2 regions of the Paenibacillus sp. FSL F4-0122 genome follow, and region 2 is predicted to be linked to the other one. Evidence: a T-box and tRNA genes for the amino acid it is inferred to sense, from the RefSeq annotation. Region 2 holds a T-box; the other holds one or more tRNA genes.
The links. A T-box is a leader RNA that pairs with one kind of tRNA and senses whether it is charged. The one in region 2 lies ahead of trpS (tryptophan--tRNA ligase), so its partner is inferred to be a tRNA-Trp.
Positions count from the first base shown of each region.

Region 1: it encodes a tRNA-Trp, which carries the amino acid that the T-box ahead of trpS (tryptophan--tRNA ligase) is inferred to sense. The anticodon was not compared.

Region 1 is NZ_JBBODI010000001.1:3,212,791-3,227,903, forward strand. Features, by position in the region: gene MHH49_RS13885 (glycosyl hydrolase family 18 protein) at 1-346, shown strand, start outside; gene MHH49_RS13890 (DUF2614 family zinc ribbon-containing protein) at 464-829, opposite strand; gene MHH49_RS13895 (nucleotidyltransferase-like protein) at 957-1,835, shown strand; rRNA gene MHH49_RS13900 (16S ribosomal RNA) at 2,261-3,818, shown strand; rRNA gene MHH49_RS13905 (23S ribosomal RNA) at 4,052-6,978, shown strand; tRNA gene MHH49_RS13910 (tRNA-Asn) at 7,040-7,115, shown strand; tRNA gene MHH49_RS13915 (tRNA-Ser) at 7,119-7,211, shown strand; tRNA gene MHH49_RS13920 (tRNA-Glu) at 7,230-7,304, shown strand; tRNA gene MHH49_RS13925 (tRNA-Val) at 7,360-7,435, shown strand; tRNA gene MHH49_RS13930 (tRNA-Met) at 7,453-7,529, shown strand; tRNA gene MHH49_RS13935 (tRNA-Asp) at 7,555-7,632, shown strand; tRNA gene MHH49_RS13940 (tRNA-Phe) at 7,643-7,718, shown strand; tRNA gene MHH49_RS13945 (tRNA-Thr) at 7,747-7,822, shown strand; tRNA gene MHH49_RS13950 (tRNA-Tyr) at 7,828-7,913, shown strand; tRNA gene MHH49_RS13955 (tRNA-Trp) at 7,920-7,993, shown strand; tRNA gene MHH49_RS13960 (tRNA-His) at 8,017-8,092, shown strand; tRNA gene MHH49_RS13965 (tRNA-His) at 8,136-8,211, shown strand; tRNA gene MHH49_RS13970 (tRNA-Gln) at 8,230-8,304, shown strand; tRNA gene MHH49_RS13975 (tRNA-Gly) at 8,311-8,385, shown strand; tRNA gene MHH49_RS13980 (tRNA-Cys) at 8,396-8,469, shown strand; tRNA gene MHH49_RS13985 (tRNA-Leu) at 8,484-8,562, shown strand; gene MHH49_RS13990 (AraC family transcriptional regulator) at 8,700-9,455, opposite strand; gene MHH49_RS13995 (BMP family ABC transporter substrate-binding protein) at 9,785-10,924, shown strand; gene MHH49_RS14000 (ABC transporter ATP-binding protein) at 11,042-12,604, shown strand; gene MHH49_RS14005 (ABC transporter permease) at 12,597-13,643, shown strand; gene MHH49_RS14010 (ABC transporter permease) at 13,640-14,578, shown strand; gene MHH49_RS14015 (nucleoside hydrolase) at 14,619-15,113, shown strand, end outside.
Region 2 is NZ_JBBODI010000001.1:6,383,893-6,399,005, forward strand. Features, by position in the region: gene MHH49_RS28050 (response regulator transcription factor) at 91-1,719, shown strand; gene MHH49_RS28055 (cache domain-containing sensor histidine kinase) at 1,725-3,530, shown strand; gene MHH49_RS28060 (ABC-F family ATP-binding cassette domain-containing protein) at 3,533-5,104, opposite strand; gene MHH49_RS28065 (pectate lyase family protein) at 5,272-7,485, shown strand; gene MHH49_RS28070 (DUF4179 domain-containing protein) at 8,314-9,435, opposite strand; gene MHH49_RS28075 (sigma-70 family RNA polymerase sigma factor) at 9,428-9,964, opposite strand; gene MHH49_RS28080 (winged helix-turn-helix transcriptional regulator) at 10,188-10,571, shown strand; gene MHH49_RS28085 (hypothetical protein) at 10,722-11,147, opposite strand; T-box leader at 11,345-11,627, shown strand; gene trpS (tryptophan--tRNA ligase) at 11,730-12,725, shown strand; gene MHH49_RS28095 (aminopeptidase) at 12,795-14,027, opposite strand; gene MHH49_RS28100 (hypothetical protein) at 14,132-14,590, opposite strand; gene MHH49_RS28105 (hypothetical protein) at 14,694-15,041, opposite strand.

The DNA.
Region 1 (15,113 bases), 3.2 Mb from region 2:
ACCGCCTGAGAAGCTGATTCTGGGGATTCCACTGTATACTAGAATCTGGACTGAGGCCCAGGTAGATGGCAAGACCAAAGTAAGCTCTAAATCGGTTAGTATGAATGCCGTTGAAAAAATTATTAAAGAGAAGAAGCTAACCCCAACCTTTGATAAGGCAGCTGGGCAGAATTACGTTGAGTATAAGGAAGATGGCGCTCTTAAAAAAATATGGATCGAAGACAAAGTTTCCTTAAAAGCTAGAGTTGAGCTTGCTAAGTCTTTAGGGCTTGGTGGCATCGGTTCATGGAATCGCAGCTTTAGTAATCTGTCTGCATGGGAGGTATTACAAGGAATTCATAAGTAATTATTATTTCATTCATAATAAACAAAGGGGCTCCCAATACGGGGGCCCCTTTGTTGTATTAAGCAAATGTTTGATTGCATTATAAATCGCTAGTAATAAGCTTCTGTAAGATGTGTTTTATTGATTAAGCTGCTGACTCTTAAGTTGTTCCGCAGTAATATTGGCCTCAGCTGGATCCATAGTAAGGATGGTATGGCAGAACATACAGCGGTCTGTTTTGCCCAGCATTTTGGTCAGCTTGTGACATTCAGGGCATTCCAGTTGGACTGCGCTAGTTGACAGCATCCCAGCCCAGAAATAGATTGCAAGACTTGCCATCATTGAGATTAAACCGATTACAAGACCGATTCCAGCGAATACTTTTCCAGTTGAGCCCCAAAACACGATGCCCGCTGTACCCAAAACCATAAGTCCCATTCCGAGCATTGTGAGCAGTAATCCCCATGTGCGAAAAGCGTTGATCTTAGCCGTTTTAAACTTCATGAGTGTTTGCTCCTAACTAAATATAGTTGGGTTGTCCAGAAGGAACTGTCTTTCATATGTAGAATAATAATTATAACTGAATTATAACTGACTGGACGCAAAATCGCCAAATTTAATGGAGGGAAGCATGGAACTGTCCAATGTAACTTTGTTGAGTGGAGAAACGTTTGATGAGAATGTTTTAGGAGCGGTCGTTTTGCGGCAGAATGGGGATATTCCGTTTCAAAGCGCACTTCTTCAAGATTTTGATATGATAGTGTTAGTATTGCATGAAGAACAGGATAGAGAGCATATTGTTCGCCATACCATTGCCGGTGACCAACGGACCCAGTCAGTCCATATCGGCCTATTTGCTTTGGAGCAGGCTGTTATGGCAGGGGATAATAACGAACTTCTTATCAGTTTGATGAGGGGGGAAGTGATCTGGGACCCCAAGGGAATACTCGAGGAAATGCGCAGCGAGATATTGCAATTTGAAGGACCGATCAAGGAACGGGTCGCATTTATGGAGTTTGCCCGCTTTTTGCATATGTATGTGAAATCCAAGCGCTATATAGAGGCTGGCTTTATTATGGATGCTTACAACTGTGTATTGATAGCCTTATATCATTGGGCAAGAATAGAAGTGAGTGAAGTGGGTGCTTTCCCCGAGCCAGCTATTTGGGAACAGGTTAAAAGCATGAATACCTCCGTTCATAAACTTTATGAGGAGTTAACGGTCAGTACTGAGACCTTAGAGCAACGTGTGGAGCTTGTGCTTCTTGCATGTGAATTTGGAATTATGTCCAAAATGACGGACTGTTGTCTATTGCTCTTTAATATTTTGAATAGCCGTAAGGAAGCATGGAGCATTAAAGAATTACTGCAGCATTCAGGTCTGAGTCAATTAGAGTCTGAACTACCCCTTGTTTTACGAAAGCTGGTTTCTCGTTCGCTAATCCGAGAGATTACATCTTGGGCTGATGTTCACGAGGGAGAAGGGCATGCGATCCGCTATACATTATAGAGATGAATTAGATACAGTAGAAGATGTTTAATTATAGAGAGATGAGCAAGGATAGGGAGAGGCTGAGCACTCTCTTTTTTGTTTGTTTGCTAATATGAAACGCTCATATTTATTCAGAAAAATTAATGGTTGACTCTTTCCTTGTTCATGTGTTAAATTATAACTCGTCCCTCTGACACAGAGATGTGCTTTCGAAAACATTCGAAAGACAACCGAAAAAAGAAATTAAAAAAAGGTTGACTAAAACGAGGGTGCTGTGATATATTATAAAGGTCGCTGCTGAACAACACATCGACGAAATAAACAGCTTGATCTTTGAAAACTGAACAACGAGTGAGTAGGAAATCACGTAAGTGATATCCAAAATTAGAGAATTAATTTTCTCGTCAGATGTTTCAAAATGAGCATATCGCTCTTTTCAATACTAATTGGAGAGTTTGATCCTGGCTCAGGACGAACGCTGGCGGCGTGCCTAATACATGCAAGTCGAGCGGAGTTATTTTGAAAGCTTGCTTTCAAAATAACTTAGCGGCGGACGGGTGAGTAACACGTAGGCAACCTGCCCTTCAGACTGGGATAACTACCGGAAACGGTAGCTAATACCGGATAATTTCTTTTTTCTCCTGAGAGAAGAATGAAAGACGGAGCAATCTGTCACTGAGGGATGGGCCTGCGGCGCATTAGCTAGTTGGTGGGGTAACGGCCCACCAAGGCGACGATGCGTAGCCGACCTGAGAGGGTGAACGGCCACACTGGGACTGAGACACGGCCCAGACTCCTACGGGAGGCAGCAGTAGGGAATCTTCCGCAATGGGCGAAAGCCTGACGGAGCAACGCCGCGTGAGTGATGAAGGTTTTCGGATCGTAAAGCTCTGTTGCCAGGGAAGAACGTCCGGTAGAGTAACTGCTACCGGAGTGACGGTACCTGAGAAGAAAGCCCCGGCTAACTACGTGCCAGCAGCCGCGGTAATACGTAGGGGGCAAGCGTTGTCCGGAATTATTGGGCGTAAAGCGCGCGCAGGCGGCTATTTAAGTCTGGTGTTTAAACCTTGGGCTCAACCTGAGGTCGCACTGGAAACTGGGTGGCTTGAGTACAGAAGAGGAAAGTGGAATTCCACGTGTAGCGGTGAAATGCGTAGATATGTGGAGGAACACCAGTGGCGAAGGCGACTTTCTGGGCTGTAACTGACGCTGAGGCGCGAAAGCGTGGGGAGCAAACAGGATTAGATACCCTGGTAGTCCACGCCGTAAACGATGAGTGCTAGGTGTTAGGGGTTTCGATACCCTTGGTGCCGAAGTTAACACAGTAAGCACTCCGCCTGGGGAGTACGGTCGCAAGACTGAAACTCAAAGGAATTGACGGGGACCCGCACAAGCAGTGGAGTATGTGGTTTAATTCGAAGCAACGCGAAGAACCTTACCAGGTCTTGACATCCCTCTGAATCTGCTAGAGATAGCAGCGGCCTTCGGGACAGAGGAGACAGGTGGTGCATGGTTGTCGTCAGCTCGTGTCGTGAGATGTTGGGTTAAGTCCCGCAACGAGCGCAACCCTTAACTTTAGTTGCCAGCAGGTAATGCTGGGCACTCTAGAGTGACTGCCGGTGACAAACCGGAGGAAGGTGGGGATGACGTCAAATCATCATGCCCCTTATGACCTGGGCTACACACGTACTACAATGGCCGGTACAACGGGAAGCGAAGCCGCGAGGTGGAGCCAATCCCATCAAAGCCGGTCTCAGTTCGGATTGCAGGCTGCAACTCGCCTGCATGAAGTCGGAATTGCTAGTAATCGCGGATCAGCATGCCGCGGTGAATACGTTCCCGGGTCTTGTACACACCGCCCGTCACACCACGAGAGTTTACAACACCCGAAGTCGGTGGGGTAACCCGCAAGGGAGCCAGCCGCCGAAGGTGGGGTAGATGATTGGGGTGAAGTCGTAACAAGGTAGCCGTATCGGAAGGTGCGGCTGGATCACCTCCTTTCTATGGAGAATCGTTCTCTGCAATGAGGACATTCAAATCGGAAGTTTAACTTCCACAATCTCAGGTTTAGGCCTGTTACTCACTCGTTGCTCAGTTTTGAGAGTTTAAGCTCTCGAGTAAGACTTGATCCTTGAAAACTGGATACCGAAACGAATTTGCGTTTTAGAACATCTTTTAGCAACTTGTGCAAACAAGTAAATGTTATTAGTGAGATTTTTCTTCGGAAGAATCAAGGTTAAGCTAATAAGAGCACACGGAGGATGCCTAGGCGCCAGGAGCCGACGAAGGACGTGGCGAACAACGAAACTGCCTCGGGGAGCTGTAAGCAAGCTTTGATCCGGGGGTGTCCGAATGGGGAAACCCAGCTGTGGTAATTCGCAGTTACTCATTTCTGAATACATAGGAAATGTAGAGGCAGACCAGGGGAACTGAAACATCTAAGTACCCTGAGGAAGAGAAAACAATAGTGATTCCGTCAGTAGCGGCGAGCGAACGCGGAACAGCCTAAACCAAGGGGCTTGCCTCTTGGGGTTGTGGGACGTCTCACATGGAGTTACAAAGGAATATGGTAGGTGAAGAGGTCTGGAAAGGCCCGCGATAGAGGTAAAAGCCCTGTAACCTAAACTGTATTCTCTCCGAGACGGATCCCGAGTAGTGCGGGGCACGTGAAACCCCGTATGAATCCAGCAGGACCATCTGCTAAGGCTAAATACTACCTGGCGACCGATAGTGAAACAGTACCGTGAGGGAAAGGTGAAAAGCACCCCGGAAGGGGAGTGAAATAGAACCTGAAACCGTGTGCTTACAAAAAGTCAGAGCCCGATCTATGGGTGATGGCGTGCCTTTTGTAGAATGAACCGGCGAGTTACGTTTAACATGCAAGGTTAAGCCGAGAAGGTGGAGCCGCAGCGAAAGCGAGTCTGAATAGGGCGATTGAGTATGTGGACGTAGACCCGAAACCGTGTGATCTACCCCTGTCCAGGGTGAAGGTGCGGTAACACGCACTGGAGGCCCGAACCCACGTACGTTGAAAAGTGCGGGGATGAGGTGGGGGTAGCGGAGAAATTCCAATCGAACTCGGAGATAGCTGGTTCTCCCCGAAATAGCTTTAGGGCTAGCCTCGGTATAAGAGTAGTGGAGGTAGAGCACTGATTGGGTGCGGGGTCCGCAAGGATTACCAAGCTCAGTCAAACTCCGAATGCCATATACTTATTGCCGGGAGTCAGACAGTGAGTGCTAAGATCCATTGTCAAAAGGGAAACAGCCCAGACCATCAGCTAAGGTCCCCAAGTGTGTGTTAAGTGGGAAAGGATGTGGAGTTGCACAGACAACCAGGATGTTGGCTTAGAAGCAGCCACCATTGAAAGAGTGCGTAATAGCTCACTGGTCGAGTGACTCTGCGCCGAAAATGTAACGGGGCTAAACACACCACCGAAGCTATGGCTAGATACGTATGTATCTGGGGTAGGGGAGCGTTGTGTAGGGGTTGAAGGTGTACTGAAAAGAGCGCTGGACACTACACAAGTGAGAATGCCGGTATGAGTAACGAAAAGATCAGTGAGAATCTGATCCGCCGAAAGCCCAAGGTTTCCTGAGGAAGGCTCGTCCGCTCAGGGTAAGTCGGGACCTAAGGCGAGGCCGAAAGGCGTAGTCGAAGGACAACAGTTTGAAATTACTGTACCACCGTAATCCGCTATGAGCGATGGGGTGACGCAGGAGGGTAGTGACGCGGACTGATGGATGTCCGTCTAAGCAGTGAGGCTGATGTGTAGGCAAATCCGCACATCGTTAAGGCTGGGCTGTGATGGGGAGCGAAAATTATAGTAGCGAAGGTCATGATCTCACACTGCCAAGAAAAGCCTCTAGCCAGGAGAAGGTGCCCGTACCGCAAACCGACACAGGTAGGCGAGAAGAGAATTCTAAGGCGCGCGGAAGAACTCTCGTTAAGGAACTCGGCAAAATGACCCCGTAACTTCGGGAGAAGGGGTGCCCCGGTAGTGTGAATAGCACGAGGGGGCCGCAGTGAAAAGGCCCAAGCGACTGTTTAGCAAAAACACAGGTCTGTGCGAAGCCGCAAGGCGAAGTATACGGGCTGACGCCTGCCCGGTGCTGGAAGGTTAAGGGGAGTGGTTAGGGGTAACCCGAAGCTATGAACCGAAGCCCCAGTAAACGGCGGCCGTAACTATAACGGTCCTAAGGTAGCGAAATTCCTTGTCAGGTAAATTCTGACCCGCACGAATGGCGTAACGACTTGGGCGCTGTCTCAACGAGAGATCCGGTGAAATTTTAATACCTGTGAAGATGCAGGTTACCCGCGACAAGACGGAAAGACCCCATGGAGCTTTACTGCAGCTTGATATTGAATTTGGGTACGATCTGTACAGGATAGGTGGGAGCCGTAGAAATCGGAGCGCAAGCTTCGGTGGAGGCGCCGTTGGGATACCACCCTGATCGTATCTAGGTTCTAACCTAGTACCCTTATCGGGTACGGGGACCGTGTCAGGCGGGCAGTTTGACTGGGGCGGTCGCCTCCTAAAGAGTAACGGAGGCGTTCCAAGGTTCCCTCAGAATGGTTGGAAATCATTCGCAGAGTGCAAAGGCATAAGGGAGCTTGACTGCGAGACCTACAAGTCGAGCAGGGACGAAAGTCGGACTTAGTGATCCGGTGGTACCGCATGGAAGGGCCATCGCTCAACGGATAAAAGCTACCCTGGGGATAACAGGCTTATCTCCCCCAAGAGTCCACATCGACGGGGAGGTTTGGCACCTCGATGTCGGCTCATCGCATCCTGGGGCTGAAGTAGGTCCCAAGGGTTGGGCTGTTCGCCCATTAAAGCGGTACGCGAGCTGGGTTCAGAACGTCGTGAGACAGTTCGGTCCCTATCTGTCGTGGGCGCAGGAAATTTGAGAGGAGCTGTCCTTAGTACGAGAGGACCGGGATGGACGTACCGCTGGTGCACCAGTTGTTCCGCCAGGAGCATGGCTGGGTAGCTACGTACGGACGGGATAAGCGCTGAAAGCATCTAAGCGTGAAGCCCCCCTCAAGATGAGATTTCCCAATTAGTAAGACCCCTTGAAGACGACGAGGTAGATAGGTTGGAGGTGGAAGTGCAGCAATGCATGGAGCTGACCAATACTAATCGGTCGAGGGCTTATCCTATACTTAGAATGCAGATTTGTTTCGGATTCAGTTTTCAGGCGATTAAGCCTGGTATGAATATTCCCTGATAGCTCAGTTGGTAGAGCACTCGACTGTTAATCGAGTTGTCACAGGTTCGAGTCCTGTTCGGGGAGCCATATGGAGAGGTGTCCGAGTTTGGCCGAAGGAGCACGATTGGAAATCGTGTAGGCGCCACAAGCGTCTCGAGGGTTCGAATCCCTCTCTCTCCGCCACAAATTTTTAATTAGTATGGCCCGTTGGTCAAGGGGTTAAGACACCTCCCTTTCACGGAGGTAACATGGGTTCGAATCCCATACGGGTCACCAAATTTTCACTTGATTTATCCTAGTGGACTTTGGTACAATAACAATTGTTGTTTATGGAGGCTTAGCTCAGCTGGGAGAGCATCTGCCTTACAAGCAGAGGGTCGGGGGTTCGATCCCCTCAGCCTCCACCATAACATATTTTTACTGACGCGGGGTGGAGCAGCCCGGTAGCTCGTCGGGCTCATAACCCGAAGGCCGCAGGTTCAAATCCTGCCCCCGCAACCAATTAACTTAAGCAATTATATCTTTTGGAACCGTGGTGTAGTTGGCCTAACATGCCTGCCTGTCACGCAGGAGATCGCGGGTTCGAATCCCGTCGGTTCCGCCATTTTCATCATGGCTCGGTAGCTCAGTCGGTAGAGCAGAGGACTGAAAATCCTCGTGTCGGCGGTTCGATTCCGTCCCGAGCCACCATTTATCATCACAAAAGAATGAGTGCCATGCCGGTGTAGCTCAATTGGTAGAGCAACTGACTTGTAATCAGTAGGTTGGGGGTTCAAGTCCTCTCGCCGGCACCATCCTTGGAGGATTAGCGAAGTGGCCAAACGCATCAGACTGTAAATCTGCTCACGTAAGTGTTCGGTGGTTCGAATCCATCATCCTCCACCAGTTTTTAGGGGCATAGTTTAAAGGTAGAACAACGGTCTCCAAAACCGTTGGTGTGGGTTCAATTCCTGCTGCCCCTGCCAAGTTTTTTCTAAAGTTTAATATGGCGGCCGTGGCGAAGGGGTTAACGCACCGGATTGTGGTTCCGGCATTCGTGGGTTCGAGACCCATCGGCCGCCCCATTTTCTTTAAAATGAATAATGGCGACAATATCAACTTAATATGGCGACTGTGGCGAAGGGGTTAACGCACCGGATTGTGGTTCCGGCATTCGTGGGTTCGAGACCCATCAGTCGCCCCATTTACTTTAAAATGTTATTGGGGATTAGCCAAGCGGTAAGGCAACGGACTTTGACTCCGTCACTCATAGGTTCGAATCCTATATCCCCAGCCATTTTATGCGGACGTGGCTCAGCGGTAGAGCATCGCCTTGCCAAGGCGAGGGTCGCGGGTTCGATTCCCGTCGTCCGCTCCAAAATTTACATGGCGCCATAGCCAAGTGGTAAGGCAAAGCTCTGCAAAAGCTTTATCCCCAGTTCAAATCTGGGTGGCGCCTCCATTTAGTTCATATGTGCCGGCGTGGCGGAATGGCAGACGCGCTCGACTCAAAATCGAGTGGGAAACCGTGGAGGTTCGAGTCCTCTCGCCGGTATCTTAAAAAGGTTAGTAAGATTGCTTTTATAAGCAATCTTACTAACCTTTTTTCTTTATGTTCTTAGTTTTACAGGATTAAGCCGTTGAATAGAGGAGTTTCTCTATTTCAACGGCTTTTTTTAATCTGATTAGTGATTAACCTGATTGATTATTAATGCGGAATGCTCGCGGGGTATGACCTATTTCTCGTTTAAACATATTGCAGAATTGGGCATCGTTCACAAAACCTGCAGCAGCAGATACTTCAGAGATTTGCATCTGAGTATGACGTAATAGAGATTTTGCATACTCCAGGCGTTTTAACAGCAAATACCGCAGGGGTGAGGACCCGAAACGTTCTTTAAATAGATGGCGAAAACGATCGTAGCTATATCCGGACATTTCTGATAGTGTTTCGACGGACAATTTATGGCGATAATGCTCATTCATATAATTAAGGACATATTGTACTCGATCTTCTGTTGGGGATTGATATCCAGAGGCACTAAGAAGCCTCATAAGATGGACGGTAATCTCGCTCATTTGTAGGTTTAGAAGCTCAGAGAATCCGTCTTGCTTACGTGTAAACTCTGCTTTCATTCGCAGCAGGATTTGAAGAACGGTCTGATCTTTATCATCTTCATATACGCCGAGCAGATTACTCATATTAGGGTGTACCGAGTGGAAGCCTACAAATAATACATTTGCATCCTCACGGTGGTGCTCGTCATGTTTATGATTGGGTGGCACAAGCGCGAAAGAAGAGGAGCGAAAATGGTAACTTCGTGGGCCAACATTGGTTGTCCCTACCCCCTGTAAATAATAGACCAGTTCGTAGCATTCATGCTGGTGTGGAGGGATATAAGTATTTAGCTCATGTGTGGCACTTACAATATATAGAACACGATCCATGATGATCCTCCAATACTTATGTTTTAGCCGAATCGTACAAAACTATGACCGAAATCATATAATTATTTTTAATAATATTTGTTATGATCGTATCAATAAATCCGAAAGTTCGCAACCTGACTGGCCATCTCGTTCGGAAATAAAGCGGATTATTAATAATAATGGTATTTTTATTGCTATTTTTGAGCCTAAACGTTAAATTTATTACTTTTAATGATACTTTATTTGGAAAAAAGAGAATTTCCATTTGAACCGTGAATTATACAATGGGTGAAGATGGGGATTCTGCCGGATTACTAACCAACTAAAATTAGGGGTGGAATAGAGTAATGAATAAAAAAGTTCTTTCTTTGTTGTTATTAATGGTGATGGTTCTGGTCACAGCATGTGGGAATAACACGTCCAATAACGGTTCTTCTGCGAATACTGGATCAAACGCTGCTGAGGGTGGAGAAAAAGGTTCAGGGGATAAACTCAAGGTTGTATTGCTGATTCCGGGGACACTTGGGGATAAATCATTTTTTGATTCCGCTAATAACGGCTTGCAAAAGGTTAAGAATGAACTAGGTGCAGTAACAAAGGTTGTTGAAATGGGCGTTGATAAAACGAAATGGGAGCCTACATTTAACGATATCGCTTCCGAGGATTGGGATGTAATTATTTCTGGCGGTTCTGAAATTACAGAGATGTTTAATGCAACGGCAGAATTGTATCCAGACAAAAAATTCATTAATTATGATACCGACATCGATGAAGCACCAGATAACATGTACAACATGTCTTATGCGACAAATGAAGTATCTTTCTTGGCAGGTGCCGTAGCAGCATTAGCTACACAATCGGATATGCCGAATGCTACCCCTGAGAATGTGATTGGGTTTGTGGGCGGTATGGATATTCCGGGGATTAATGCTTTCTTGGTCGGCTACATTCAAGGTGCTCAGTATGTTGATCCTGATGTAAAAGTGGCTGTGTCGTACGCTGGTGATTTTGTTAACCCGGCAAAAGGTAAGGAACTGTCTCTAATTCAATATAACTCCGGTGTGGATGTTATTTTTAACGTGGCTGGGGGTACAGGTCATGGGATCTTTGACGCAGCTAAAGAGAAGAAAAAATATGCAATCGGTGTAGACTCCGATCAGGCAATGTTGATTAACGATACGGATAGTGAAAAAGCAAATCTAATCGTTACTTCATCTATTAAAAAGATTGATACGGCTATTCTAGGTGCAGTGAAGAGATTGCAAGAGGGTACGCTAGAAATGGGCAAACGTGATGTGTTGAGCTTTGTAGATGATGGTGTAGGTATTGCTGAGAATGATATTTATAAAAATGTATTCCCGGCTGATCTTCAGGCCAAGGTTGAAGAAGTGAAGCAAAAGCTGATCAATAAAGAAATTAAAGTGGATAATGCGATGGGGATGGAAACTGCAGAGGTAGAAGCTATTCGTAACGCAGTTAAGCCTTAAGCTTTAAATCTTAAGATCAGCTCTATAGAGATAAACCTACAGTTGGAGATTCTTCTAGTCAGGGGAATTCCAGCTGTATATTTTTGCAGACCTCCAAGTTGAAAGGCGTTGAGACCTATGTACAAAGCTCTGCTGGAAATGCGGGGAATTACCAAGGTATATCCCAATGGCGTCGTTGCAAATAAAGACGTGCATTTTTCTTTACGTGAGGGAGAAATACATGCGATTGCAGGTGAGAACGGTGCTGGTAAATCGACTTTAATGAAAATTATGTTCGGCATGGAAGAGCCAAGTGAAGGCGAGATCTATATCAAGGGTGAAAAAGTGAAGCTGCAATCCGCTCAGGACGCCATTGATAGAGGCATCGGCATGGTCCACCAGCATTTCATGTTGGTACCTTCGTTTACGGTGGCAGAGAATATGGTGCTGGGTATGGAGCCGCGCAGAGGAGTTGGCATTAATTATGCCGAGGCTGTGCGCATGACGGAAGAGACCGCAAGGAAATACAATCTGGCCGTGGATCCTAAAGCAAAAGTAGAGGATCTTACAGTTGGGATGAAGCAAAAGGTTGAGATTCTTAAGGCGCTGCTGCGTGGTGCGAAAATTCTGGTGCTTGATGAGCCGACTGCGGTGTTGACTCCACAGGAAACAGAGGAATTGTTCCGCGAGCTTAAGCAATTAAGGGAACAGGGTCATACGATAGTTTTTATTTCGCACAAATTAAAGGAAGTCAAAGCGATTTGCGACAGAATTACGATTATGCGCAGCGGCCGTAGTGAAGGTGTTTTTCAAACACAGGATGTGACAGAACAGGAAATCTCGCGACTAATGGTCGGCAGAGACGTCGTGCTGAAATATGACAAAGAGATTCTGGCTGTTAGTGAGCCAGTACTAACGGTGCAGGGACTCAGTGTGAATGATGCAGATGGCAAAGCATTATTGTCGGATATCAATTTTGCGGTACGTGGTGGGCAGATCGTTGGGATTGCTGGTGTAGAAGGCAACGGGCAGACACAGCTCATTGAAGCTCTTACAGGTAGCTTGAGAGGTGTCTCAAGTCAGGGCTCTGTACTAGTGAAGGGAAAGGATATCCGTGAATCGGATATTTTGGATATTCGTAAGCTAGGCGTTTCCTATATACCGGAGGATCGGATGCGGCAAGGGATCGCTAGTGAGGCAAGCATAGCTGATAATCTGCTATCTACTCAGTATCGTACAAAAGCAATGAATAAAGGTCTTTTTTTGAATGGCTCACGAATTGCCAAGCTAGCAGTATCCCTTGTAGAGGAATTTAAAGTCCGCTGTTCAGGACCTTCTCAGCCCATAGGAATGTTGTCAGGTGGTAACATGCAGAAGGTAGTCGTAGCTAGAGAGTGTTCGACTGAACCGCAGTTGCTTATTGCAGAACAGCCGACACGGGGTGTGGATATAGGCGCAGCCCAGTTCATACATCAAAAGTTGTTGGAATTACGTTCAGACGATTGCGCGATTTTGCTAGTGTCGGCAGATTTGAATGAGATCTTGGAGATCAGCGATAGTCTGTTAGTAATGTACGAGGGTAAGATTGTTGCCTTTTTCGAGGAGCCATCTAAGGTTAGTGAGGAAGAATTAGGTCTTTATATGCTGGGGATTCATCGACAGGACGAGGAGCACATCGGGAGGGCCGTAAATCATGTTTAAAGTTAAATATTTTGAGTACATTCGGACATCGGCGGTAATCGTTATTGCACTCGCTATTGCCTTTCTGATTATCTCTTTGGTCAGTAATCAGCCTGTGAAGACGATTGGTATATTCCTATTAGAGCCGTTATCCAGTAAAGGTCATATTGGTAATGTGATTGAGATGGCGATTCCGCTCATGTTCACTGGGTTGGCAGTATCCTTGTTGTTTCGAGCCAATATGTTCAACCTGGGAGCTGAAGGGATTTTCTATTTCTCCGGTGTTGTAACTTCCGTATTGGCTATTCATTTAACGTTGGACGGCTGGCTGCATCCGATGGTAGCTATTGCTGCAGGTTCAATTGTAGGAGCGTTGCTCTCGGCAATACCTGGTATTCTGAAGGCAAAATGGAATGCTAATGAGTTGGTTACATCCTTAATGTTCAATAATATTTTGTTCGGAGTAGGGCTATACCTACTGAACTATCATCTACGTGATGCTAAAGCTTTTGCCAATGTATCCTACAAATTCGAGAAAACGGCACTGCTGAGTAAAATGGTCTCGGGCACCCGGATTCATACCGGTCTTATTATCGTTATCGTGCTTATTATTGCAGCTCATTTATTCCTATACAAAACGAAATGGGGATATGAGCTGCGCATGACAGGCATCAACCGGGACTTTGCCCGTTATTCCGGTATGAAGACAGCCAAGGTTATTATTCTCGTTCACTTGATTGCAGGTTTTATCGCAGGTATGGGGGGTTCCGTAGAAGTGCTGGGGATGTATAACCGTTTCCAATGGACGTCACTGCCTGGTTATGGTTTGGATGGTGCCCTTGTAGCGATGTTAGCCAAAAATAATCCGCTGTCCGTAATCGGCTCTGCATTGTTCCTAGCGTACATTCGAATTGGGGCTGACATGATGGCGCGTCTGTCTGATGTACCTTCAGAGATGATCTCAATTATACAGGCAATTATCATTCTTCTGATTTCGGCTGAGCAATTTCTGAAGTTCTGGAAAAATCGGATGCTCTTGAAGGAGGCGAAGGAAGCGTGAATAGTTTGTTTGATGTAATTTTTACAACTGACTTTGCGTTCTCTGTCCTTCGCGTGACGACTCCGATTCTGTTCGCCGCGCTCGGCGCACTCATCTCCAACCGTGCAGGGATCATTAACATTGGGATGGAGGGCATCATGCTTGTTGCCGCTTTAGCGGGTGTCATCATAAGCAGCTATACGCATAGCGCGTGGGTAGGTCTGCTTGGGGCGGTGCTGTCTGGAACATTGATCGCTGGAATATTAGCTTTTTTCACCCTGAAATTCAAAACACATATCATTCTCGGGGGTGTGGCCATTAATATGTTCGCTTCGGGAGGAACTGTGTTTATCCTCTATCTGCTTAGTGGCGACAAGGGTTCTTCCACTTCTCTGGCGAGTAAAGTTCTGCCTAGTGTCCAGATTCCTTTGTTGAAGGATATCCCGGTGCTTGGACCTATTTTATCGGGGCATCACATTCTGACGTATGTTTCTATATTGGCTGTGTTTGTTGTCTACTATCTATTAAATCGTACACCGCTTGGACTGCGCATTCGTTCAGTGGGCGAAAATCCACATGCGGCTCAATCCGTGGGTGTAAGTGTTGTGAAAATACAGTATATGGCTTTGCTGCTTAGCGGATTTTTTGCCGGTTTAGGCGGTGCTTATATGTCGATGGGGTATTTGTCACTGTTTACCCGCGATATGATCGCTGGCCGGGGCTGGATTGCCATTGCCGCTGAGTCGATGGGAAGAAGTACGACCGTAGGCACGGCGCTGACCTCTTTATTATTTGGTACTGCAGATGCATTGTCGAATGCGCTACAGGTGTTGAAGATTCCTGCGGAGCTAATCGCTACTCTTCCTTATGTAGCCACAGTAATTGGACTTGTGATCTACGCAGTATCTGAGACACGAAAAAAGAATAAAAAACTTAAAAGCCCGCTAGTTAAATAGCGATTGAAATGATTGATACACAGACAAGGAGTGAGTAACTATGCCAACACCTATTATTATTGACTGCGATCCAGGGCATGATGACGCAATAGCGATACTGCTTGCCATAGCAAATTCGGAGAAGTTAGATCTGCGCGGGATTACAACGGTTGGTGGAAACCAAATTTTAGATAAAATCACGGATAACGCCCTGAAGGTGATCAGCTTCGTGAATGCTGACATTCCTGTAGCTAAAGGGGCTGCTGGCCCACTGTTCGGCAAGCTTGTTACAGGTGAGGAAGCGCATGGTGAATCGGGCATGGATGGGCCGCTTTTGCCCCCAAGTAAATTCCGCCCTGTAGAGCAGGGTGCTGTGGAGTTTATGCTGAATATCATCCGTTCTTCAGAGGAGAAGATTACGCTCGTGCCGATGGCTCCTTTAACAAATATCGCACTGCTAATCACGGCTTATCCAGAGATTAAAGACAGAATTGAAAAAATCTCACTAATGGGCGGAGGTATCTCTTATGGGAATGTCACCTCTACTGCGGAGTTT
Region 2 (15,113 bases):
ATAATTATTTTAATTTTTAGCTTATAACTTACATTTGATGGTATCGATGTTGAATAATCCACTATAAATCTAGTCTTCCGGAGGGATTTCATGTACAAGCTTATGATTGTAGAGGATGAACCGTTAATACGGACGGGATTAAAACATTACTTTTCGTGGCAGGAGCTTGGTGTTCAGAGTATTGTTGAAGCGGAGAATGGAAAAGAAGGCTTCGTTACCGCACTGCGTGAGCAGCCAGATTTAGTGATCACTGATATTCGCATGCCCGAAATGGATGGTCTTCAGATGATCGAAGAGCTTCGCCAATTCCTTCCTGATACTTTGTTTATCATTTTGACGGGATTTAATGATTTCGAATACGCTCAACGAGCCATCAAACTTGGGAGTGTACATGCTTTTTTGCTCAAACCTTTGGAATATGAAGAAAGTCTAACCGTGATTCAAGAATGCATGAACAAGCTGCAACTTAAACAACAAGAACAAAGAAAACGTTCTACTCTGGAAGGCTCACAACTTATAAAGCTACTACTGGAAGAAGAACAACCTGCAATGGACACTAATTTAATCGCTGAATTATGTAGTTTCAAAAGTAAACATTATTTGTATCTCCCTTTTGTTTTGGCAGGTTTCCTTATCAGAGAAACTCCTTCACAATCCACCTTGTGGATGAGAGAACAGGCTACTAAGTTTATACATCTTGCTACGGAGGCCTATCTCCCGGCAGATCTGCCAAGATCTATTTTTACATATTCTGCTAAATCCAAACTATACGGGCTAATAGTCATGGGATCACAGACTGCAACGAGCACTATCCCTTTTGAGACACAAGTACTTACTGAACTCGATCAGCATTTGAACAAGCTTACACTAGAACATCATTTTGCCCTTTATCTTGCTATAGGCACAGTAACGAACGAACTATCTCAAATCACTTCATTACTTCACGAGTCTGAAAAGCTGTTATATCAGCGCTTCTATCAGAAAGAGCGCAATATATTCCATATCTCATCCATAAAGGCTGGCGCCACAGCTACTAAACCAACACTTATTCAACTAGATGACAACGATAAGAAACGAATAATCTCCTGCATCGAAAACGCCAATAAACAAGAGATATTGCAATTAACGCAACGATTGGCACAAGATATTTTGCATAAAACAGATGGCTCTTCTACTGATCTATGGCTTGCGTATTTACAAGAAATTATAAGTGTCATTATCCGCTTCGCTAATAAAAATCAGATTCATATGGATGGTGTGTACAGCGATAAACTCTTAAACCTCACTTTTGTAGAGGATTTCCACTCCCTTGAGGTCATGTTCGAGTGGCTGGGGAATTGGATGGTTCATTTGGGAAACATTTATACCGAAGGTCTGACGGATAACCATCAGCAGGATGTGATTATCTTTGAACATATTAAATCCTTCATTAGAGCTAATATTGATCAAGATATTACTCTACAAATGGTAGCGGATCGATTCTTCTATAACCCTTCTTATTTAAGTCGTCTGTTCAAAAGAAAACTCGATAAGAACTATATGCGATTTGTAACCGAAATCCGTATGGAATACGCGCAGGAATGCTTAAAAAAACCGGAGATTCTGGTGACCGATGTCTGCACAATGTGTGGTTACAAAAGCTATAAGCATTTCGTTAAAACGTTCCGGATTTTTACCAACATGACCCCATCAGACTATAGAAAACAATCGGGGTGGTAAGCAAAATGATGCAAATTAACCAGCCAAAAAAACGTTATCGGATGCGGCATGTCAATCGGCAGATTTTTGTGCTGATGATCCTGACCATTACCATTCCTTTGCTGATTATATCCGCGATTATCTATATTTTTTCAAATCAAGCCGTCAAAAATGAATATCAAAGCAGCTCTAATCTCATCCTTAATAATCTTTCTTTCAACATCGACCAGTATCTGCAAAGCATTGAAAAAGGGACCCTTAATGCCCAAGTAGATAGTCAATTACAAACCGCCCTCGAGCATTGGACTATCAACAAAGATAATATCGGGAATGATCTAAGTATTCAGTATGGAAACACGATTGAACAGTTCATCAGCGGGATTGAAATGACGATTAAAAATGTCGACAGTGTGCAGATTTTCGCGGGGTCACGTGTATTCTACTCCGCCAATTTCAATCGTGCGGATTATGATGTGAAGGACTACACCCAAGAGGATTGGTATTTACAGACGCAACAAAAAAAGGGTGGTGTAATCCTATTTGGAAGTCATCTCCCATTCTATCGCACCAATTCTAAACAATCCGTCATCTCCATCGCCAGAGTCATTAATAAAAAAGGAAGCAAGCAGCCCTTAGGTGTCATGTTAATTGATATCCGGCTGGATTCATTACGTGAAATCTTAAAGCTGTCCGAGAATAGCAAGCGGAAATTCATTATTTTAGACGATAAAGGAGGCAACGTTTATAGCTCAGATTCATTGGAGACGAGTCCTTTAGAGCCTATCCCCATCGACAAACAGGCGCTTAATACTTTTATGAAAAACGACGCCGGAAGCTTATATGGTACTTTTGATGACAAGAATTCGTATATTAATTTTGTTACTTCTCCTTACTCCAACTGGAAGGTCATTCAATATATTGATGAAAAAGAGATGACTAAGCAGGCTTCTTTTCTTGGCAAAATCATTTTAACCTTAGCGCTCTTATCGCTTGTCACTGCACTCTTATTTATGTATATCCTCTCGGAACGCGTAACCAAACCTATTATTCTGTTAAGCCGGAAGGTGAAGCTGGTGGGGATGGGTAATTTCGATGTGGATTTGTACAGTAACCGCCAAGATGAATTTGGGGTTCTATATAATGGAATTCGTAAAATGGTAAAAGATTTGCAAAACTATATTGAGCGATCATCGATGGCCAAGGCACAACAAAAGGTAGCCCAGTATGGTGCGCTAAAAAGCCAAATCAATCCTCATTTTCTGGCAAATGTCCTTGAATCAATTCAAATGAAAGCCATCATCAATGGGCAAAGAGAGATTGGCGAGATGGTGGGAATCGTGGGCAGATTGTTTCGGATTCATATTCAGACTGGGAAAATCACCGTTACCCTGCGCGAAGAACTTGAGCATGTCCGGCTATATGTGAAAATTCAGCAGTTACGTTTTGGGGATAAATTACAGTATATGGAACAGCTAGATCCGCAATGCGAGATCGTTAAGGTCATGCACTTCTCCTTGCAGCCCATCGTAGAGAATGCTATCGTACACGGCCTAGAAAGTCGCAGTGAACCAGGTCTGCTTGAGGTATCCTCGGTGATATCGGGGGATGATATGCTGATTATCGTTAAAGATAACGGCATTGGCATCGAGGAAGAGAAACTTAAACAGCTTCGTTTCCGTCTCTCTCAACCCTCAGATACCTTAGATGAGGAACATATTGGCATTAAAAATGTTCATGATCGTATTCAATTTCATTTTGGCGAAAAATATGGAATTGAAATTTCCAGTCACGTAGGGGAAGGAACGACAGTGATCATCCGTCTTCCCGCGTAATCCTAGACATTTTGCTCAGTAATGCCTAATTCAGGATCAAAGGTGAGCATTTTCGTCGCTATTTTATCAATAAAAAACCGATCATGACTAACTGTTACTACAGCGCCAGGAAAATGAATCAACGCCTGCTCCATCACCTGAATACTAGTTAAATCCAAATGGTTAGTGGGCTCATCTAAAATAATGACAGCAGCTCCGGAGAGAAGGCATTTCGCTAAAGCCACTCTGGCCTGCTGTCCACCTGAAAGGCTGCCAATCGTTTTACTCAGATCCATTTCCGAGAATTGCAGCATCGATAGAAATTTATTCACCTTTTTCCGCGGTGCGTCCAGTCCCAGTCCATAAACATTTACGGCATGGCTGACAGTATCTTTATGATCCAGCTCATCCCACATCTGATTAAAGTACGCATAGCTGACCCCGCGTTCCCAAGTCACTTCCCCCGATTCCGGTGCTTCTTGTCCAGTCAGTACTTTGATGAGTGTCGACTTTCCGCTGCCGTTCGGACCCACGATTGCTATCCGGTCTTCCTTTTGAATATCGAAGCTAATGTTCTGGAAGATGGAGCGGCCATCATAACTTTGTCCAACCCGCTTCACTTCCCCCAGCTTGTCAGGAAAACGTAAATTGCTATAGATATCAGTGATTAATACGTTAACTGGATGAGGTTCCACTCGTTTTTTCATATCCGTTAGCTTACGCGAAAGACGATCCTTAGAGGACTTCTTACTACCGCGGTTTTCTATGGCCTCAGACTCCATAAGGAGAAGTTCTTCTTCCCACTCAAATTGCCGATCGAGCACTTTTTTGCGCATCTTCTTTTTACGAACGTAATCGGTATAATTCCCTTCATATTCCTGGAAATGATAGTTCTCGATTTCTATCGTCCGCGTGACCACTCTGTCAATAAATTGCCGATCATGAGAGACCAGAAGCATCGCCCCATTGAAACGGTGCAGCCACTGCTCCAACCATACGATCCCTTCCATATCCAAAAAGTTAGTAGGCTCATCGAGCAATACAACATCAGGTCCTTCAATTAAGACTTTAGCCAGTGCCGCGCGGTTCCTCCAGCCTCCGGATAACTCCTCTACAGGTTGATGCCGCGATCTCTCATCGAATCCTAATTTAGTCAGCACCGTATTGATTTCCACAGATACATTCCAGCCATCCAAATGCTCCATTTGTCCAAAAAGCTCAGCTTGGCGCTCTAAAAGTACATTCATCTGGACATCATCCGACACCTGCCCAAGCTGTTCTCCTATTTGGTTAAGCTCCTGTTCAATGCGTGCTACCTCTTCGAAGCAAAGTTCTAACTCTTGTTGTACAGACAAAGACCCGGAAAGCTCCGAAAATTGAGAGAAGTAGCTGATCTTCACATTGGGATCTAATTCTACTTTTCCTGCCGTTGGCTCCTCTTTTCCCATTATTAGCTTAAAAACAGTAGATTTACCTGCTCCATTTCGTCCGATTAAGCCAATACGTTCACCCTTGCTCACACGAAAATAAATATCTCGAAAGATCAATGTATTCTCATATTTCTTAGTTACGTTCTCCATTCGGATTACGCTCAAGTCTATCACTCCTAGTTCGTATAGATCAGAATTCATCGTTGAATACCCAAAAAGCTATTATAGCACTAATTAAAAAAAGGACTTTATAATCATATTATTACTTATATTTATTTCCGATATATGTATTTATATTAATATAAATTTATAAATACATAAGGAGGATTACAATGAGTTTGCTAAAATCATTCAAGAAAAATGTGAGTGTTATTATGTGCATTACCCTGCTATTTTCTCTTTTTATTGTGTATCCGGCAAGTGCTTCTACCTTCTTCCAAGACCGCTTTGAAGAGGGCGATAATCTATGGACATCCACTAGTGGGAATTGGACTATTGTTGAGGACGAAGGCAACAGCGTATATTACCAGTCTGCCACAAAAGAAGGACGTACTTCTGCAGGTGATTCAGCCTGGAGCGATTACACTGTGGAAGCGGATGTAAAAGTAGTTGATTTTAATGGCTCAAACAGAACTTATGTTGCAGGCAGATACATAGATGGAAATAATTTTTATGCAGCTTCTTTGTATAATAATAATGATGGCATGCTGGAAATCAGAAAAAAGGTTTCTGGATCTACTACAACTTTGACCAGCAAACCCTACACTCTGCAAACAGGAGTTTGGTATAATGTAAAACTTGAAATGAGCGGAAATACCATCAACATGTATGTAAATGATACGCTGGAGCTCTCAGCTTCCGATTCCAAATTAAAAAAAGGTACAGTAGGGCTCGTTACCTTTAAGACAATTACGATGTTCGACAACGTGACCGTTTCTGACACCAATGGCACTACACCGACTCCGACTGTCACGCCGTCACCAACTGCTATACCGACTCCGACTGCTATACCAACACCAACTACAATACCGACTCCGACTGCTATACCAACACCAACTGCTACGCCGATACCGACTGCAATACCGACTCCGACTGCTACACCAACACCTACTGCTACGCCGATACCGACTGCAATACCGACTCCGACTGCTACACCAACACCTACTGCTACGCCGATACCAACTGTTTCACCAACGCCTACACCGGTACAGGTTAGTGAATATGATTTGGCTGGGTTTGCCACAGGAACAACAGGTGGTGGAAATATCCAAGAAACCAGTCCACTCTATAAAAAGGTATATAGCGCAGAAGATCTTGCCACTGCACTGAGAAAAGGATCCAAAATAAAGGTTATTGAAATTATGAACGACTTGGATCTGGGATGGAATGAAATTTCTGATGCGGCAAAGATCTCCCCATTTAGCGCTCATAACAGTGCTTTAACACATCCCGTATTAATAGAGACTGGTGTCAGCAAAGTGTCTATAGACAACTTCGACGGTTTGACCATTTTCTCTGCTAAGGGTGCAACCCTTAAACATGCCGCTTTTACTTTTAAAAGAAGCTCTAACGTCATCATCCGCAACCTTGAATTTGATGAGCTGTGGGAATGGGATGAAGCAACCAAAGGAAATTACGATAAAAACGACTGGGACTACATCACCATTGAGAATAGCAACAACGTATGGATCGACCACTGCACCTTCAATAAATCTTATGACGGAGTTGTCGATGTTAAAAAAGGCAGCAACGGCGTCACCATTTCATGGTCTTCCTTCTTAGGGGATGATAGAAACGCAAACAGCTGGGTTACTCAGCAAATTAATGCTATGGAAGCCAACAAGGCTGCTTATCCCATGTACGCTTATTTAAGAAGCAGCTCAGTTGGCCTAAGTAAAGACGACATCATTGCGATTGCCGCTAGTCAAAAAAAGGGCCATTTAATAGGCGCAACAGAATTTGCAGCTGATAATGCGCTTCTTTCTGTGACGCTCCATCACAACTACTATAAAGATATACAAGACCGCATGCCCCGCCTTCGTAGTGGTAATGCGCATGCCTATAACATTGTAATGGACAACGAAGATACCAGATTGGCTAAAAAACGTCTAACCTCCGCTATGGAAAAAGCGATCTCAAGCAAGGGGTATCATTTCGGGGTTACAAGTAACGGAGCAATCTCGACAGAAGGAGGAGCTGTATTACTTGAAAGTTCTGTAATCATTGATGTAGTGAATCCACTTCGCAACAATCAAGCGGATGCGAGTAATAGCAAATATACGGGTGCAATCGCAGCTTTAGATACGATCTATTCACTAGATGGAGCAACATTCAGAGGAGACAGTACATCTAAGAACAGCCCTCTCTCCCCTGCACCCGCTGCCGTTAAAGCATTTGCATGGAACGGATTCACAACACTACCTTATAGCTACACTTCAGATGACCCAGTTAGTCTAAAATCTAGACTTACCGCTGTTGACGGTTCAGGGGCTGGCAAATTGTCCTGGTCAAACGAGGAATGGTTGAAAACAAGTTACAGTAACTAATTCGACTAATGCGACTAACTAATCACTGAACACATACTCCCATAACTACAACGAGAAAAGTTACTAACTTAGTTGCCACATTAGCGCCACCTTTGCACCATATTAGCGCCATATTAGCGCCAGATTAGCAAACTTTTGTACCGCACTAACGCCGCACTAACGCCACTTTTGTTCTGCCGAAATAGCTAAGACGCTCAGACGGTGATTTACTGTTTACTGTGCAGTATTTACGAGGTCAGACGGTTCGGACTCAGGAGCCCTTATTTCGAAGAATCCGGGCATTTCGCAGTGCTATCGGACTCAGATGCAGCTATTCAACCCAATATGCTTAATTTTGGTGTGGATTTAGACCAATAAGAGCTATGCAGTCCGAAAACTCAGCAAAATGGTCAAAAAAGCCAAAATAGTTGCAATACAGTCCGTTAGGAGTGTTACGCGCGTGAGGAACATGAGGAACATGAGAAACCTGAGAAACGTGAGGAGCCTGTGAAACATGAGGAGCCTGTGAAACGTGAGGAGCCTGTGAAACATGAAGAGCCTGTGAAACATGTGGAGCCTGTGAACATGAAGAGCCTGTGAAACATGTGGAGCCTGTGAAACGTGAGAAGCCTGAGGAACATTAAGAGCCTGTAGCCCGTGAGGAGCATTATGCACATACAGTCCAAATAGGAGCATTAGGAGTTTGTTCTCATTAACAAGTGATGCGTTTGGTGTTAATGGTAACTCACAAAGTTAGTATAATGTCCCAACAATAACAAAAAGGCCGCAACCAGCGGCCTTTTTCTATATTACGACTTCCAACGCATATTCACTAATATCGCTTACCGCTCATTTTTTCAGAATATCAATATACTCTTCTTTCTCTCGATCTGCCCCCGCACTAAGCTTCAAACGCAGTGACTTCGGGTGATCCAACACATTACTGCTGAAGTAACTTATAAATCCATCATCAGCTCCACTACCAGAATTCGGATTAATTTTAATGTCGTGCTTCCCAACCTGCGCAGTTAATTCATAGGGGAGCTTTTGAAACAGTTCATTTCGGACGATCCAATCCGTTTTCAATTCCTCATTTATCGTAAATTTGAGCGCTATGCTTAACGGAGAAAGCTCGACTTCGGCTAGTTTTACTTCCTGTCCGTCAATTATGAAAGGGTGGTCAACAACTAATGTCTCCGTCTTCAGCTCCCAAAACTTAGGATCAATAGAGAAGTTCACTTTTAAACGATCAGAATACCGCATGTCGGATAAAACCGTTCCTGTTTTCGGTTTACTTAACATTCCCGGATCTACAGAGGCAATCTGAAAATCCGCCACTACGTCTGTTGGCCTTGGTTTATTTCGGTCCAGTGAAAATACAGTTTTGCCGAGCCAAGTATATAGGGTTCCCTCTGCGTGTGCTCCCATTCCGCCTCTATTCCCATTCTCCTCCATTACATCTCGTCCAGTTTCAGCATCTGTCAGCTTCACACTATTTACACTGTACACTTCCTGACCATCACTTGTTGTTCCTGTATACAGCAGCATGATTTTGTTTTCATCAGCAAGCACAGCATTCAGAGTAATTTTATATCCATTTGATTCAGCACTCTTATTAACGATTTGTACATAATCATTCCGGATTGCAGACTCTAAAGTAAGAGCATCAATATCAGCTGCAGCCAATGTTTTAAAAGGCTCCAACACGCCCCGATCGAATGTTTCAGCACTCGAAGTCCCTTGCTGTGGCATCAGCTGGGTTGGATTGAAGAACAGCAGGCCCGCTATCATCACTGCAGCCGCCAGCACAGACATCGCGCTTTTTGTGAACATTAACCTTCTGCCACGTTTCTTGCCTAATTCCAAGCCTGCTTGGATCGCATAGATTTGAGCGGCTGCATTCTCTATTTTTTGTTCTTGTGGGATACGTTCGGCATCGCTTAACATGGCAAGCTCCTCTTGACTACTCATTGTTCCATTCACCCCGATTCTTTATGATGGTTCGCAACTGCTTGAGCCCTTTATGTTGCCAAGTCTTAACCGTTCCCTCGGGTTTATTCATAATGTTAGCGATCTCAGTCAAGGTCATATCGTTGTAGTATTTTAGCAGCAGCACATGGCGATACTTGGGCTTAACCTGCTCAAGTGCCCACAACATTTCCATCCGATGATGGCCAATATGTGTGACCTGTTCTCCTATTCTTTCATCTACCAGCGGCATGGAACGTTTTCTTCGTCTTTGTTCATCTATACAGACATAAATTAGAATTCGAATAATCCATGATTTGAATGCTTTGGGGTCCTTTAATGTTTTTCTTTTAATCCAGGCCCGGCAAGTCATTTCCTGCATCGCTTCCAGCGCATCGTTTCGGTTCCGCAAGTAACTATAAGCAATACTGTACAGTTGTTCTCTATGTACCAATATCGAATCGTAAAAATCCGTCTCGCTCCGAGTATCAAGAATCGTTACTTTTTTCATTTCTGCATTAGTCATCGTCATGTCCTTCCTTAGCCTCCCCTCTTCAACCTTTCATAGATTAAGACGGGGGAGGTATAGAAACGGTTTTTGTTTCGTTTAACTTTTTTGCCCAAAGCTCTCTAAATTATAGCATTCTATAAAAATTGAACGAAAAATGTTATGATAGGTTAAATTGGACATAATCAATAGTACGCACTTAAAAGTGCCATAGGTACTAAAAAGTACCCATACCTTGGAGGTTATCATGACAACAACACCAACAACAACTGTCAAGAAAAAATACAATATTTCTGTTGAAGCCACACTAGAGGTCATCGGAGGGAAATGGAAATGCGTAATTCTATGTCATTTAACTCATGGCAAAAAACGCACCTCCGAGTTAAAACAGTTGATGCCCGGCATTACTCAAAAAATGTTAACCCAGCAGCTACGCGAGCTTGAGGCAGATGGAATCATCAACCGAATTGTTTATAATCAGGTTCCACCAAAAGTAGAATACGAGCTTAGTGAATATGGTGATAGTTTAAGCGATATTTTGACTGCATTATGTAATTGGGGAGAACAACATATCATTAAGCAATTCGGCGATAAATACGCTGTTTTAGAGGATAACATTTTAAATAAATAAACCGCTCTATCAAGGGTATGGTTGGATATTTATGCTGCTAGAGTTGTACTTCAATTATACGTTCATGAAAAAAGGACAGCTGAATCAGATCGATTCAACTGTCCAAAGCTTTGATTCACCCGTCCCTTGAATGGCGCACAGGAACATAACTTAAATTACGCCCTCTCCTCCAATTGCAGTTGCTGTGAATGATATGGGTCCAAATAGATTTATAGGCAAGTTGCTATCATTCTGAATTACCAATTCATAGTTGTGGACTCCAATATAAGCACCATCAACCCACTGAGCACTTAATTGAATATCAGTAATTGTAGTAAAACGATAAAAGGATCTATAAATATCGACTCCAGCTCGTCGGATGATAACAAGAAATTGGCTATTAGCAAGTGCAGTAAGACTAAAACTACCATTTAACTCGACTCTACTGGAGAAAGAAGCCGGATTAGCCGGACTAATATTTACTTGCGCTGTGGCTAGACCCGCTCCAGCTCCAGGAATCCCTGCAACCGTTATAGCTGTAGTAAACGGATCTAACGGGATTTTTGCCTGTGACCCATAACTTATTATTGTCGCCATTTATCATCACTCCATTTCAAGGTTATAGAGTAGTATATTGTGAATCCGCAATGATAGATTGGACTAAATTCCTGATGATTATATACATTTAAGGTATACTTTGCTATATCATATAAACCTAGATACCTCATCAATCACCATACGATTTCCACTCATTGACAACACCCCTGTTCAGAATTACAATAATTCACATATCATGAACAACGATGACAAAGGGTAAGTAGACAGACGAACATGGTCTTCAGAGAGCCGGTGGTAGGTGCGAACCGGTGACCAGCGTATGCTCGAATGGCCTTTATAGTTGTTTTTCCGAACTATCTTAATGGATGCAGTAGGGAAAACCGGGGTTCCCGCCGTTATCAAGGGACCTGTATCGAGAATTAATTCAACCTCTCCGTACAGGTAAGAGAAGATCGAAAGCCAAGAATCGTAAGGTGACACGATCATTTAAGGTGGTACCACGACAACTTCGTCCTTATTGGATGAGGTTTTTTTGTCATTTAAAGGAGGTGATGGCCATGGATGATGGCTGGTGGTGGCGACTCGAGTGTAACCAAATGCTAAATATCAGGAGGAATTTATATGATGAACGAACGTGTCTTAACTGGAGATCGAGTGACTGGAAAGCTTCACCTTGGCCATTACGCCGGCAGCTTGCAGACCCGAGTAGCCCTTCAGGAGCAATATGAAACTTTTGTGTTTTTAGCGGATATTCAAGCCCTAACGACCCATTTTGATCGTCCGCAGCTGCTGGGTCAACATCTGCATGAGATCACACTGGACTATTTATCTGCGGGTATAAATCCGGAGAAAACAACTATATTTATTCAATCGATGATCCCTGAAATCGCAGAGCTGACCCTCTTGTTCTCTATGTTTGTTACTGTGAATTCTTTACGGCATAATCCCACGATTAAAGCCGAATCAAAAAATTCCAGCTTAGATGAATTGTATTACGGTTTTCTAGGTTATCCAGTTAGTCAGACTGCTGACATAACTTTTTGTAAAGCAACGATCATTCCTGTAGGAGAAGACCAGCTCCCCCATCTGGAATTAACCCGCAAAATCGTCCGCAGATTCAACGAGCTGTACAGCCCGATACTGGTGGAACCCAAAGCGCTGATCAGTGAGACGCCGAGACTTGTGGGTACGGATGGCAACGCTAAAATGAGTAAAAGCCTTGGCAATGCCATCGAGCTGGACTCCACTAAGGAAGAAATCACCTTCAAGATAAGAAAAGCCACAACCGATCCTGCGCGTGTGCATAAAAATGATCCTGGACATCCAGATATCTGTCCTATTTTTGCTTATCATGGTGCTTTTCGCTCAGCGGGGGTAACCGAAATTCGTGAAGGCTGTGAGCGGGGTACCATGGGTTGTTCTGCTTGCAAACAGTTGATTTCGACAGCTCTAGATCAGCTTATAGAACCGATGCGAGAGCGACGTTCCTATTATGCTACTAAGCCCAAGCTTGTGCAGGAAATCTTAATCTCTGGAACACAGCATGCCCGCAGCATTGCTCAGGAAACAATGGCCGAAGTACGTGAGGCTATGAGTCTTAACTATTTTTCAATCTAAAAATGATATTTATAGGTACTCAAAAAAAGCCGGAAGCTCATTGGAAGAGATCCGGCTTTTTTCTTCTCCTTACAACACCCAATTTCCCTTACGGAATACGGGTTCAATCGTGCCGTCCGCCAGCTCTCCGTCAATATCCAGCTCTGCTGAACCGATCATAAAATCGACATGAGTTAAGCTGACATTAGCTCCTCTAGCCACAAGCTCTTCGTTCGTAAGCTTTGTGCCGCCTTCAATATTTACAGGATAAGCACTTCCTAGCGCGAAATGGCAGGAGGCATTCTCATCAATCCCTGTATTGTAAAAAATGCGGTTCAAGCGAGAGATTGGAGAATCATGCTGCACTAAGGCTACTTCTCCTAGATAAGATGCACCTTCATCCGTTGCCAGCAGTGAGGTTAAATGCTCGCGTCCGGATTCAGCTTCATAAGCTACGACTTTCCCCTTTTCAAAAGTGAATGAAAGTCCTTCAACTAAACGTCCATTCAAATTAAGAGGGAGCGTGCTTCTAACTGTGCCATTCACTCCAGTACGATGGGGCATGGAATAAATCTCTTCCGTTGGCATATTAGCAACAAAATAAACACCTTTATCATTCTCACCGCCACCCCCGCGCCATAAATGGCCTTCCGGAAGCTCTACATGCAGATCCGTTCCCGGAGCACGGTAATGCAGGCTTTTATAACGTTTAGCGTTCATTCTATCCTGACTTTCTTTCAACTGACCAATATGCTCTCTCCAAGCAGCTACCGGATCATCGCTGCCCACACGATTCATCTGGAATACAGCTTCCCACATCGCCTCTACCCGCTCTTCTTCAGGAAGATCGGCAAAAACCTTGTTCGCCCAAGCACGTGTTGGCGCTTTGACCAGAGACCAGCTGATTTTGCTGTTCCGAGTATATTTGGAGTAGTTCTTGCGAGCAATAGCTGCTGCTTTGACTGCTCTAGATACCTTAGAAGAATCAATGCCATTAAACAGTTCCGGATCAGGTACTTTAATATGTAAGATGGCACCATTTTCTTCCGCGAATTTCTCCATCATCTCAGCCTGCCACTGTGGATAGTAATCGAAAGAATCCTCTGGGGCTTTTTCATAACGGATCCGTGTAGTTGCTTCATCGTCCCAGTCAACAATTACATATTTAGCTCCCGCTTCATAGGCTTTCGCTACAATCAAGCGAGTAAGTTCTGCGGTTTCTATCGGTGCATGTACCATAAGGACTTGTCCAGGCTGTACATTTACTCCTACTTTTACAACTAGGTTCGCGTATTTCTCCAGCATTACTTCAAAATCTTTCATGAATTCTCTTCCTCCATCTCTAGGGTTGCTATAAGCACTCGGTCAGCTTCACTTCTTATTTTAACGCAAAACGAGGATAGTTGCGATTCGATTTAGATTCTCAGTTACTTCACTTCAGGTATTTCCCCTGTATAGACACCTAGATCATTCTTATGAATCTCTACGTTGGACATTCCGATCTGCTTATCATTATGGTAAGCAATCACTATGATCTTGGTATCCTGAGGCTCATCTATTTGTTTATTATTTCCATCCATTGGACTCCAATAAATTTGATCTCCAGATTTGATTTTCAGCTCAAGACCTTTGTTATGCACCTTGTAGTCAGGGGGGTTCCATAACAATAAATTGCCGGACGTAACCTGTATCTTAATAACATTCGCCCCTTCAGCAGTTATAAGCATAGGTAATCCTGGAGCACTACTATCAGTCACCCTGTATTCCGCTGTTGGGAACAGAACTTCCGGTTTCACCTCAAGTGATTGATTATTATGCTGCAAAATAAAGAAGAAAAAAAGTAAAATCGTTAAGCCCATGACGCCTCCGATGATTATTTTTTTCACTATTCAGCCTCCCTTCTACCCTAATACTGTAACATATTTCCTTAATCTGGACAGTTATCAGCCAAATAAAGCGGCTCCCACAAGGAACCGCTCACTTGAATCACTATTTTTTATCCACCTGTAGCAGTGTTACGGTCTTCAAAGCATAAGTATGCATGATTTTATCCTCTGAAATTACATTCAACTTGGTCAAGCTTGCCACCTTTGCCGGATCTGATTTGGAGAGCAAACGCCACACTTCAGGGTCCGATAAGGTCTCATATAACTTTGCATCATCATATTCTTTGCGGTTTTGCACGACCAGCTTCACTTTATAGCTGCCAATTTCAGTCTCGGTGGTTTCCTGCTCACTACAATAATTTAAAATATCCTGACGAAGCTCGGCCAATTCTTTTTCAATATCTTTTTGCTTTTGCTTGAGCCGATAATACTGCTGAACCTTTTTCTCCATCCACTTCACGCTCCTTCATAGACATATGTATGCCGAAAACGTTCGATAAATTAGTTGAGTTCCCTATCATAA